Regions from separate parts of the Agarivorans sp. D1326 genome, predicted to be linked through region 2. Evidence: predicted binding sites of a transcription regulator. Region 2 holds the regulator's gene; the other holds the start of a gene.
What was found. Region 2 encodes sigma-54, which starts transcription at its own class of promoters, with help from an activator protein. Its sites were predicted from a motif close to GTTGGCACGNNNNTNGNNT; they were not measured.
Positions count from the first base shown of each region.

Region 1 (4,934 bases), on a different contig from region 2:
TAAACGCGGCATTCGAGTGCTGGTTGACGTGGTAGTTAACCACGTGGGTTATCCAACCATGGATGACATGCAAACCTTCGGCATTAACGCGATGGCTCCTGGTGCTCCTGTTCCAGAAAAGTGGACCGATTGGCAGCCTGATTTTGATAAAGGCCACAACTGGCACCGCTATAATAACTTTATTCGTTGGAGCTCTAGCGAGTGGGTAGATAACTGGTGGGGACCTGATTGGGTCCGCAGTGGCATGGCAGGTTACACCGCACCTGGTGGTGATGATATCACCATGAACCTAGCAGGTTTACCTGACTTATTGACTGAGAGCACTAAACACGTAGGTTTGCCGCCGATTCTTAAAAACAAAAAAGATACCAAAGCAGTAGAGCGTGAAGGCTACACTGTGTTGGATTACTTAGTTGAATGGCATACTAACTGGGTACGAGATTACGGTATTGATGGTTTTAGGGCTGATACTGTTAAGCACGTAGAGCCTGAAGTGTGGGCTAAACTGAAAGATGCAGCTACCGACGCTTTAGCAGAATGGAAGAGTAATAATCCAGAGAAAGCCATTGATGACAAACCATTTTGGATGGTGGGTGAAGTATGGCACCACGGCGCTTACCGCGACTTTTACTTCGACAACGGTATGGATAGCCTAATTAACTTTGAGTACGCTGGTGAAAGTGCAGCACTTAAAGGATCGCAGTGTTTGGCTCAAAATGAAAAGATGTATGCCACCTATGCCAAAGACATAAACAGCGATCCAACCTTTAACTTGCTTACTTACATTAGTTCGCACGATACCAAGTTGTTCTACTCAAACTATGAAGACTTACCGCTGCAAGCGGGTGCCGGTACCGCATTACTTATGATGCCTGGTGGCGTGCAATTGTACTATGGTGATGAGAGCGGCAGACCGCGTGGGCCACAATCGGATGCCTTCGACTCTCCAACCCGTTCGTTTATGAACTGGGAGCAAATTGCTAAAGAAGCAGATCGCCAAGCGCTAGTAAAACACTGGCAAACAGTGGGCCAGTTCCGCGACCGCCATGTTGCCATTGGTGCAGGTGAACATAACAAGATAAGCGATCAACCTTACGCCTTTAGTCGCACCAAAGGTGACGACAAAGTGGTTGTGGTATTTGCTGGAATAAAGCAATAACAACAAGAAATAAGCGGTAATAGCAAAGCGACAGTGTAAATCTATGCTGTCGCTTTTTTTTATTTGCTTTAAACCTGGCTGCGCTTCATCTTTAGCGCGACTAAGCCCAATAGCACCAGCCAAATACTGCTTGGTTCAGGTACTTGACTAGCTAGTAGACTTTCTCCGTTAACGATAATCTCCCTAAAGGCGAATGCCTCATTCCCACCATTTTGATTTGCGTTAAAGTACAAGCTAAGTATTGAACCATTGCCAATTAGGCTCTGGCTAAGTTGCTGGAATTGGTTGTTTAGCACCTGACCGTTTATAGATAGAGGGTCGTTTAGTAGGTATTGGTTCCCATTGGCCATGGTGTAGCTTTGGTTGGCTTGTTCATCAACAGAACTAGCAAACAGTATTTGAATGGGGGAAGCATCAATTGCATAGCTAAAACTAAAGTGATCAGATGATTCAAAATCACCCATCGCAGCCATGGAAATAGAAATTGAACTTAAGGAAAAACCACTAATATCAAACTGCCAAGTTGTTTGCGTATCACCGCTTGGGTTGTTTGGATTTAGCGTATCACTTACGCCAAAAAAGCTTTCTTGGTCAGTTTGAGAATCAACAATACCAAGGCTATCACTTGGATTACTTAAGCTTGAATCAATCAAGCTATTTGGAATGCTGGCACTTGGAACTGCTTGGTATTTATCGAAGCCGTCCTGATCACTAACAAATTGTTGGCTAAATGGGTTTTGATAATCGACTACATTAAGGCTACTGCTGTTTACCATGTCGTAGGCGATGATAGTTGCTTGAACAGGTGCGGTGAGTAGCAACAAGCTTACGGTGAGTATATTTCTAGTGATTAGCATTAGGCATTCCTTTGTAAAGTGAACACCCTGTAAATCAATAATTGCGCCAAGATGTAAAAGTTATAAAAATCAGTACTTAAGAAAGCGTGGGCTGGTAAATCAATGGATTATGTAAACATTAATGACACTTTTGTTACCAATAGCAGGGAGCTGTACTTATTATATTAATTAATGTTTTTGTAAATAAACTCCCTTGTAGCTTGAGAGGATGGTTTTTCATTTTGAGATTAGCCACTTACAAAGACCCAGTTATTGCTGTAAAAAATCCTGACCAGCAGGCTATTTATAAAGTGGCGAAAAATTGAACTTTATCCCCTAACGCTTCGTTCTAATTAGCAGAGAATGGGGGAATTGTTATGAAACAAGTAATCACAGCTATGTTGTTATCCATTAGTTGCGTTGCTATGTCTTATCCATTAGACAGCGACTATTGGGCGCATCGAAGTGTGTTGTTTTTTGCGCCACAACAAGACCACGCAGTTGAACAATTTTTGGCAGATGAAATGCGTTACCGTTGCCAGATCCAAGAACGAGATCTTGTTGTTGTAGTGATGACACCGCAACAAGCTTTAGGCAAAACTGGCCCAGTAGCAAGCCATGGGGTCTCTTATTTACGCGACAAATATAAGGTAGAAGATAACAAGCACATAGCAGTGTTAATTGGTAAAGATGGTCACGAAAAACACCGCTGGGGCGCGACTACCAATTGGCAGGAAGTATTTGAAATTATTGATGCAATGCCGATGCGCAAACAAGAAATGCTAAATAATACTAGTGTGTGCTCTGCATAAAAAAAGAACCAAGCAGAAAACCTGCTTGGCTTTAAAGAAGGAAAGCTAAATATTTACGAAATGCTTAAAATTTGTATTTAACACCAACACGGGTTTTAAGTTGGCGTTGGTCAGTTTTAGAGCTAACGCTTGAGTTCCAAAACTCTACGTACGGACGCCATTTTTCAATTTGGTAACCGATGAAGATACCAGCGTCCCAGTTGTCATCACCATTGTTGAATTGTGGATCCTTTGCTGTGCCAGAAATAGGGTCCCACTCGTATTCATGGCTTTTCCAGTAGTTCGCTTCGTAATCTAATTTTAGATTAGGCATGCTTTTAACTTTGTAACCACCAGTTAGAGTGACTTTAGATTTAGTCCATGTCTCGCCGTTTTCTTTACCATCGGCATATTGGCGAATTTCATAGCGGTAGCGTAATGCAGTTTTTAAACCGAAATCTGAAGTATAACCTACACGAAACTGCGGCTTATATGTTACGCGCTCATCACCAAAGGTAATTGGCATACCAGGTTGGATATACCACTTCTTGTTCAACTTGTGTTTGTAGCTTAGGTCAAACTCTGAGTCACCACGTTGTAAGTTTTCAAGAAAACCGCCGTACTCGCCGTCTTCTTTCTTACCACTAAAGAACTTCATCTCTACGCTGTAGTTCCATTGACCAGCATCGCTTACTTTAGTTGAATCACCGATTTTAATTCGGTAGGCGTGAGCTTCTGTTTCGTGTTTGTATTCACTACGAAAATCTAATTGACCCGCAGCTACAGGTGCTGCGATTAATAGTGCACCAATTGCAATTGAAAGGCTTTTCATTTTTGTCATGATAAATTCCATTTCCAGTTAAGGCCCTTTAACAGGCCTAGTTTTTATTTAGGGATTTAGGGTAGTTGTTATTGTTTTCGGTATAACAGTTCTATATCTCGTTCAGCCCAAATTTCGGCGAGATTCTTTTTAACAGTAAACTGAGAAAACTCACCTGACTTTGAGAGAGCCAATAAGGTTTGGTCACTCATGCCTAGGGCCGCTTTACGATAAATTGGCATCATGCGCATTACTCGCGGAGTTTTTTTATGCGGGTAAGGCCAGTCTTCTGCTTTGTCTTGATATTGAGCTAACAGCTCGATACCTTTTTTTAATGAACCCCCATTAGGAGATTCATAATTCCATAGGTCTATGCCAATTTTTTCGCCCACTTGAGCAACACCAGATAAAGCATCTAAATTAAAGTAGCTGTAATGGTAAGAGCGAGTGCGCGCTAATTCATGTGGTTGAGTGCCGTCGGCTCTAAACTGACTGTCTATACGCATTTTGCCTTTCTCTACCGCGTTCATGGCAATTGATTCTTTGCCTAAAAAGTAGGAGATGCCTGCAACTTGCAAGTCATACCAAGAGCCATGATTGTTTTCAGCATAGGCTTCACCTTTAGGACCACCGCCCAACTCACTGGTGAGCAGCCAATCTAAGTATTCGCCATACCATTGTTTAATGCCGTTCTCGTCTGCTTCTGTCCAAGCGGGAGACTGAGACACCATTGCAATTGCGTCTAACATTCTGTCTGCAAATGAACGTGAATCAATAATTCCTCCGCGGCGTCCTTCAGCTCGGCCCGGCACACCTTGGGCATAGTTCATGTTTGGGTTCATTCGTGTTTTAGGGTTTAAAAACCAAGTGCGAATGTAATCTATAGCCGTTTCTGCATATTGCTCGTCTTGACTAAAATAGTAGGCTATAGCTAAGGCTCTTACAGAGCGGGTAAACTTACCTAAACGTTTAGAATCCGTTTCGCTAGTTTTTGATGCGGGATTTACCTTGCCATCAATACGATTCCAAGGAAGGCCATCAGCTTTATTTTTGTCAGGCCACCAGTAAGGACTAATGCTTAAATAGTCGTTTTTGTTACCGCTAGGAGGAGTCATCCCTTTATCGGTCACCGAAAATCGACCTGCTTTGGTGGCGTATTTTGCTTCTTCTAACAAACGCTCATAGCTTTGAGTCATAGTTGCTGGAGCATTTTCAGAATGCAGCAATACTCGGTTGTTTTTTAATACTTCTTCTTTCACAAATACAAATTCGGCTGCAATAGCGCTTGAGCTGGTTGCGATACAAATTGCAAAAGCTAAAGGTTTATA
Region 1 covers NZ_JBTWEN010000002.1:376,122-381,055, reverse strand. Annotated here, with positions in the region: gene ACYFDN_RS05630 (alpha-amylase) at 1-1,159, shown strand, start outside; gene ACYFDN_RS05625 (PEP-CTERM sorting domain-containing protein) at 1,228-2,016, opposite strand; gene ACYFDN_RS05620 (DUF4174 domain-containing protein) at 2,373-2,807, shown strand; gene ACYFDN_RS05615 (oligogalacturonate-specific porin KdgM family protein) at 2,872-3,627, opposite strand; gene ACYFDN_RS05610 (alginate lyase family protein) at 3,696-4,934, opposite strand, start outside.
Region 1: the regulator sigma-54 is predicted to act here: its motif matches at 2,049-2,067, upstream of ACYFDN_RS05625 (PEP-CTERM sorting domain-containing protein).

Region 2 (4,934 bases):
CGTTGGCATGGACGGTGATTTAGCCAACGAAATAGTGACTTTATTAGATGATATCGAAGCGGTTTACCACAACCCACAAGAGTAAGTTAGCACTTGCGGCTAGCTTGTTTATGCTTTCTTGGGGTTCACAAGCACTAGAAGACGACTTCAACAAACAAATTATTGTTGATGCTGACCGCCAGCAGGTCAATATCAAAGAAAACCGAGTCACCTTTTACAATAATGTTGTGGTGACTCAAGGCTCGATTAAAATGCACGCCGAAGAACTCAGTGTTATTGGTAGCGAGGAAAAAGGCAGCGAAGTAATGATCGCTAAAGGCGAACCAGCAACGTTTTATCAATTACTTGATAGCGGCAAGCCAATTGAAGCTGAGGCTAACGAAGTGCGTTACGACCTAAAAACCCAAACGCTAACACTCACTACCAATGCTCAGCTCAAACAAGAAGAGAGCTTGGTAAAAGGTAAAATGATCAAATACAGCATCAATAAACAAGAAATGGTGGCACAAGGCGACGAAAACAGCCGTGTAACCACTATTTTCCTGCCTCAGCAGCTTGACGAACTAACGCCCAAGGAAGACCAGCAATAATGAGTACCCTAATTGCTGAAAACCTAGCTAAAGCCTACAAGGGCCGTAAGGTAGTTAAAAACGTAAGTCTAAATGTGGAAACAGGTAAAATTGTTGGCTTGTTAGGTCCAAACGGTGCTGGCAAAACAACCACTTTTTACATGGTGGTGGGTTTGGTGCCTCGTGACCAAGGCCGCATCCTCATCGATGATGACGATATTTCGAGTACAGCGATGCATACCCGCGCACGCAAAGGCATTGGCTACCTTCCGCAAGAAGCGTCTATCTTTCGCCGCTTATCTGTGGAGAAGAACATTCTTGCCGTATTAGAGACCCGAAAAGACCTCGATAAAGAGCAACAAATTGGTGCATTAGACGACCTTCTTGAAGAGTTTCACATTGGCCATATTCGCAAAAACCTAGGCATGAGCTTGTCGGGTGGTGAACGCCGAAGAGTTGAGATTGCTCGAGCGCTAGCCGCCGCACCCAAGTTTATTTTGCTTGACGAACCCTTCGCAGGGGTAGATCCTATTTCTGTTATCGATATTAAAAAGATCATTGAACACCTACGTGATCGCGGTCTAGGTGTACTAATTACCGACCACAATGTTCGAGAAACTCTCGATGTTTGTGAGCATGCCTATATCGTTAGCCAAGGCGAATTGATAGCCTCAGGAAAGCCAGAAGAAATTCTCGAAAACGAACATGTGAAACGAGTTTATCTCGGAGAACAATTCAAGCTATAGTTAAAGTGCAAGTTTAAAAAAAGACAATAAGAAGAAGGAACAGCGGTAGTTAATGAAAGCATCTTTGCAGTTGCGTCTTGGTCAGCAGTTAACCATGACCCCCCAGTTACAACAGGCCATTCGCTTACTCCAGCTTTCAACACTGGATTTACAGCAAGAGATTCAAGAGGCTCTGGAAAGTAACCCTCTGCTTGAGGCGGATGAGTCTCACGCCAGTGATAGTGACGCAACCGACGCTAAATCTGCCAATGAGAAGTCTACCGAGGCCGAATCCACTGCGGACATAGACAACAGTCAAATTGAAGCAGGTGATGCCATTAATCAAGAAACTGTTTCTGACGACCTTCCTGTTGACTCTACTTGGGACGATATCTACAGCGCCAGTTCTGCCCCAGCCAGCTCATCTGGCAGCGCCGTGAGCGATGACAACGATATGTTGTTTCAGGGCGAAACTGTCGACTCTTTACAAGACCACTTATTGTGGCAAATGCAACTTACTCCATTTAGTGAAGTAGACCAAGCTATTGCCTTAGCCATTATTGATGCGGTAGATGAATCGGGCTACCTAACCCAAGACTGTGAGCAGCTATTAGAAGGCTTACGTTCAAGCGATAACAATGACTTAGACGTAGAGCTAGATGAAGTAGAAGCAGTACTTAAACGCATCCAACATTTCGACCCTGTTGGTATAGCAGCGCGCTCGCTGCAAGAGTGTTTACTAATCCAATTAAGCCGTTTTGCCGAAGACACACCTTGGCTAAATGAAGCCAAAGATGTAGTTTCGAATCACATTGATGTATTAGCTAATCGCGATTTTCGTCTATTAGCCCGCAAAACCAAACTTAAAGAAGACCAGTTACGCGAAGTCATGCGTTTGATTCATACGCTTGAACCTCGACCTGGTAACGCGGTTGAGCCTAATCAAGCCCAGTATGTAATCCCGGATGTATCGGTTGTAAAACGCCAAGGACGCTGGGTTGTAGAACTCAACCCAGATGCAATGCCTAAGTTGCGTGTTAACTCGCACTACGCATCTTTAAGTAAAACCTCTACCAACGCTAACGATACCCAGTTTATTCGTAGCCACTTACAAGAAGCCAAGTGGTTTATAAAAAGTATCGAGAGCCGCAACGAAACCCTATTAAAAGTATCCAACTGCATTGTTCATCATCAACAGGCGTTTTTTGAGTATGGCGAAGAAGCCATGAAGCCAATGGTACTGAACGATGTTGCAGAAGCTGTAGAAATGCATGAATCCACCATTTCCCGGGTAACCACCCAAAAATTCATGCATACACCTCGCGGCATCTTCGAGCTTAAGTATTTCTTTTCTAGCCATGTGGCTACCGATGGCGGGGGTGAGTGTTCATCAACCGCTATTCGTGCATTAATCAAGAAACTGGTAGCTGCCGAAAATACCAGTAAACCACTCAGCGACAGCAAAATTGCTGATATTTTGGCAGATCAGGGGATCAAGGTGGCAAGACGTACGATTGCTAAATATCGTGAGTCTTTAGCAATTCCACCTTCTAACCAACGTAAGAGCCTTATCTAAGGCCACTAAAAGGGGAAGATATCAATGCAAATTAACCTTACTGGACACCACGTAGAAATAACTGAATCTTTGAAAGAATATGTCCACACCAAGTTTGCCAAACTCACCCGACGATTCGATCAGATCAATAACGTTCACGTCATCCTCAACGTAGAAAAACTGAACCAAATTGCTGAAGCCACATTACATTTAAACGGCGGCGAAGTATTTGCAACCTCTGAGCATTCTGACATGTATGCCGCCATCGACAGCCTGATTGATAAACTTGATCGCCAAGTCATCAAACATAAAGAAAAACTTAACAAACGTTAGCCACCCCCATGCAACTAAATAAAGTACTTAGCTTGGACTGCACCCAAAGTGCAGTTCAATGCTCTTCAAAAAAACGCGCCCTAGAAATAGTAAGCGAACTGGCTGCCAAACAGCTTGATACCACTACCCAATGCATTTTTGAAAGCTTGTTAAATCGAGAAAAAATGGGCAGCACAGGTATTGGCCAAGGTATTGCTATTCCTCATGGCCGTATCGACAACCAGCATCAAGCCACAGCGGTTTTCTTGCGTTGCGATCCCCCTATTTCCTTCGATGCTATAGATAACAAGCCAGTAGACTTGGTATTTGCATTACTAGTACCCGAAGACCAATGTAAGCAACATCTTAATACTCTTGCTCAAGTAGCTGAAAAACTTAACGATAAGCAAATATGTAAACAACTTCGTTGTGCACAAAGTGATGACGAATTGTACGACATCATGGTAGCCTAATACTCTTATCAGCCTTAGGGATTATCATGGAACTGATCATCGTTAGTGGGCGCTCGGGTTCAGGTAAAACCGTCGCCTTAAGAGTATTGGAAGATCTCGGCTACTATTGCGTCGACAACTTGCCGGTTGTGCTTTGGCAATCACTTATCGACAACTTAAAAAAAACCTATTCTAAAGTAGCAATTAGCATTGATATTCGAAATCTTCCCGATGAGCTATCACCGGTAGGACAGCTAATACGAGATGCAGGACCAGACATTAATCTATTAAGCATTTTTTTAGATGCGAAGGATGAAGCGCTGATCCGCCGTTACAGCGAAACACGCAGGGTACACCCGCTTAGCCAAAGCAATTTATCTTTAGCAGAAGCGATTGAGTCAGAAACCGAGCTATTAGCCCCCATTTCTAGAAATGCCGATTTGCGTATCGACACTTCCCGTTTATCTGTACACGAGCTAAGCGGCTTAATTCGCTCGCGCGTTACTGGTGACCAACAACAACAGCTAATTTTGGTGTTCGAATCCTTTGGATTTAAAAATGGTGTGCCTAACGATGCCGACTACATGTTTGATGCGCGTTTTTTACCTAACCCACATTGGCAAGAAGAGCTACGCCCACTTACCGGCTTAGATAAAGCCGTGCAAGAATACTTGGCTGCGCAGCCTTTAGTTACTCAATATATCGAGCAGATTAGCCAGTTATTGCAATCTTGGTTACCGCATTTAGAAGCTAACAACCGCGCCTATTTAACCATTGCGATTGGCTGTACTGGCGGACAACACCGCTCGGTGTATGTGGCCGAGCAACTTGCTAGCCTCTTTAGCGCTCATCGAAAAGTGCAACGACGCCACCGAACTTTGGAACATCGCCTTGAAGCTCACTAGACAAGTAGTAGTAAAAAACAAATTAGGTCTGCACGCACGTCCTGCCACCAAGTTGGTTGAGCTGGCACAGCAATTTGACGCTGAGCTGAGTATTATCGATGGGGAGAAAACGGCTTCTGCAGCCAGCGTTATGGGCCTACTGGTACTAGCCAGTGCGCAAGGAAGTACGCTAACCATAGTATCTGAAGGCGCAGACGCAGAAGCCGCTCTAGATGCGGTTCAAGCCCTAGTAGAAGCTAACTTCAACGAAGAATAAATCTATACGCAATAAAGCCAAGCTACAATTAGCAAGCAGCACATAACAAAATAACAATAGGGATCGCTTATGCCAGAAGAGATGGAGTTAAACCCTAATCAGCACAAACGCTTACAGGAGCTAAATCAAGCCCTCGACAGTGGTATGTTCGTGCATGTTA
Region 2 covers NZ_JBTWEN010000009.1:126,339-131,272, forward strand. Annotated here, with positions in the region: gene lptC (LPS export ABC transporter periplasmic protein LptC) at 1-85, shown strand, start outside; gene lptA (lipopolysaccharide transport periplasmic protein LptA) at 111-590, shown strand; gene lptB (LPS export ABC transporter ATP-binding protein) at 590-1,315, shown strand; gene ACYFDN_RS17140 (RNA polymerase factor sigma-54) at 1,368-2,870, shown strand; gene hpf (ribosome hibernation promoting factor) at 2,895-3,182, shown strand; gene ptsN (PTS IIA-like nitrogen regulatory protein PtsN) at 3,191-3,634, shown strand; gene rapZ (RNase adapter RapZ) at 3,661-4,518, shown strand; gene ACYFDN_RS17160 (HPr family phosphocarrier protein) at 4,505-4,774, shown strand; gene mgtE (magnesium transporter) at 4,844-4,934, shown strand, end outside.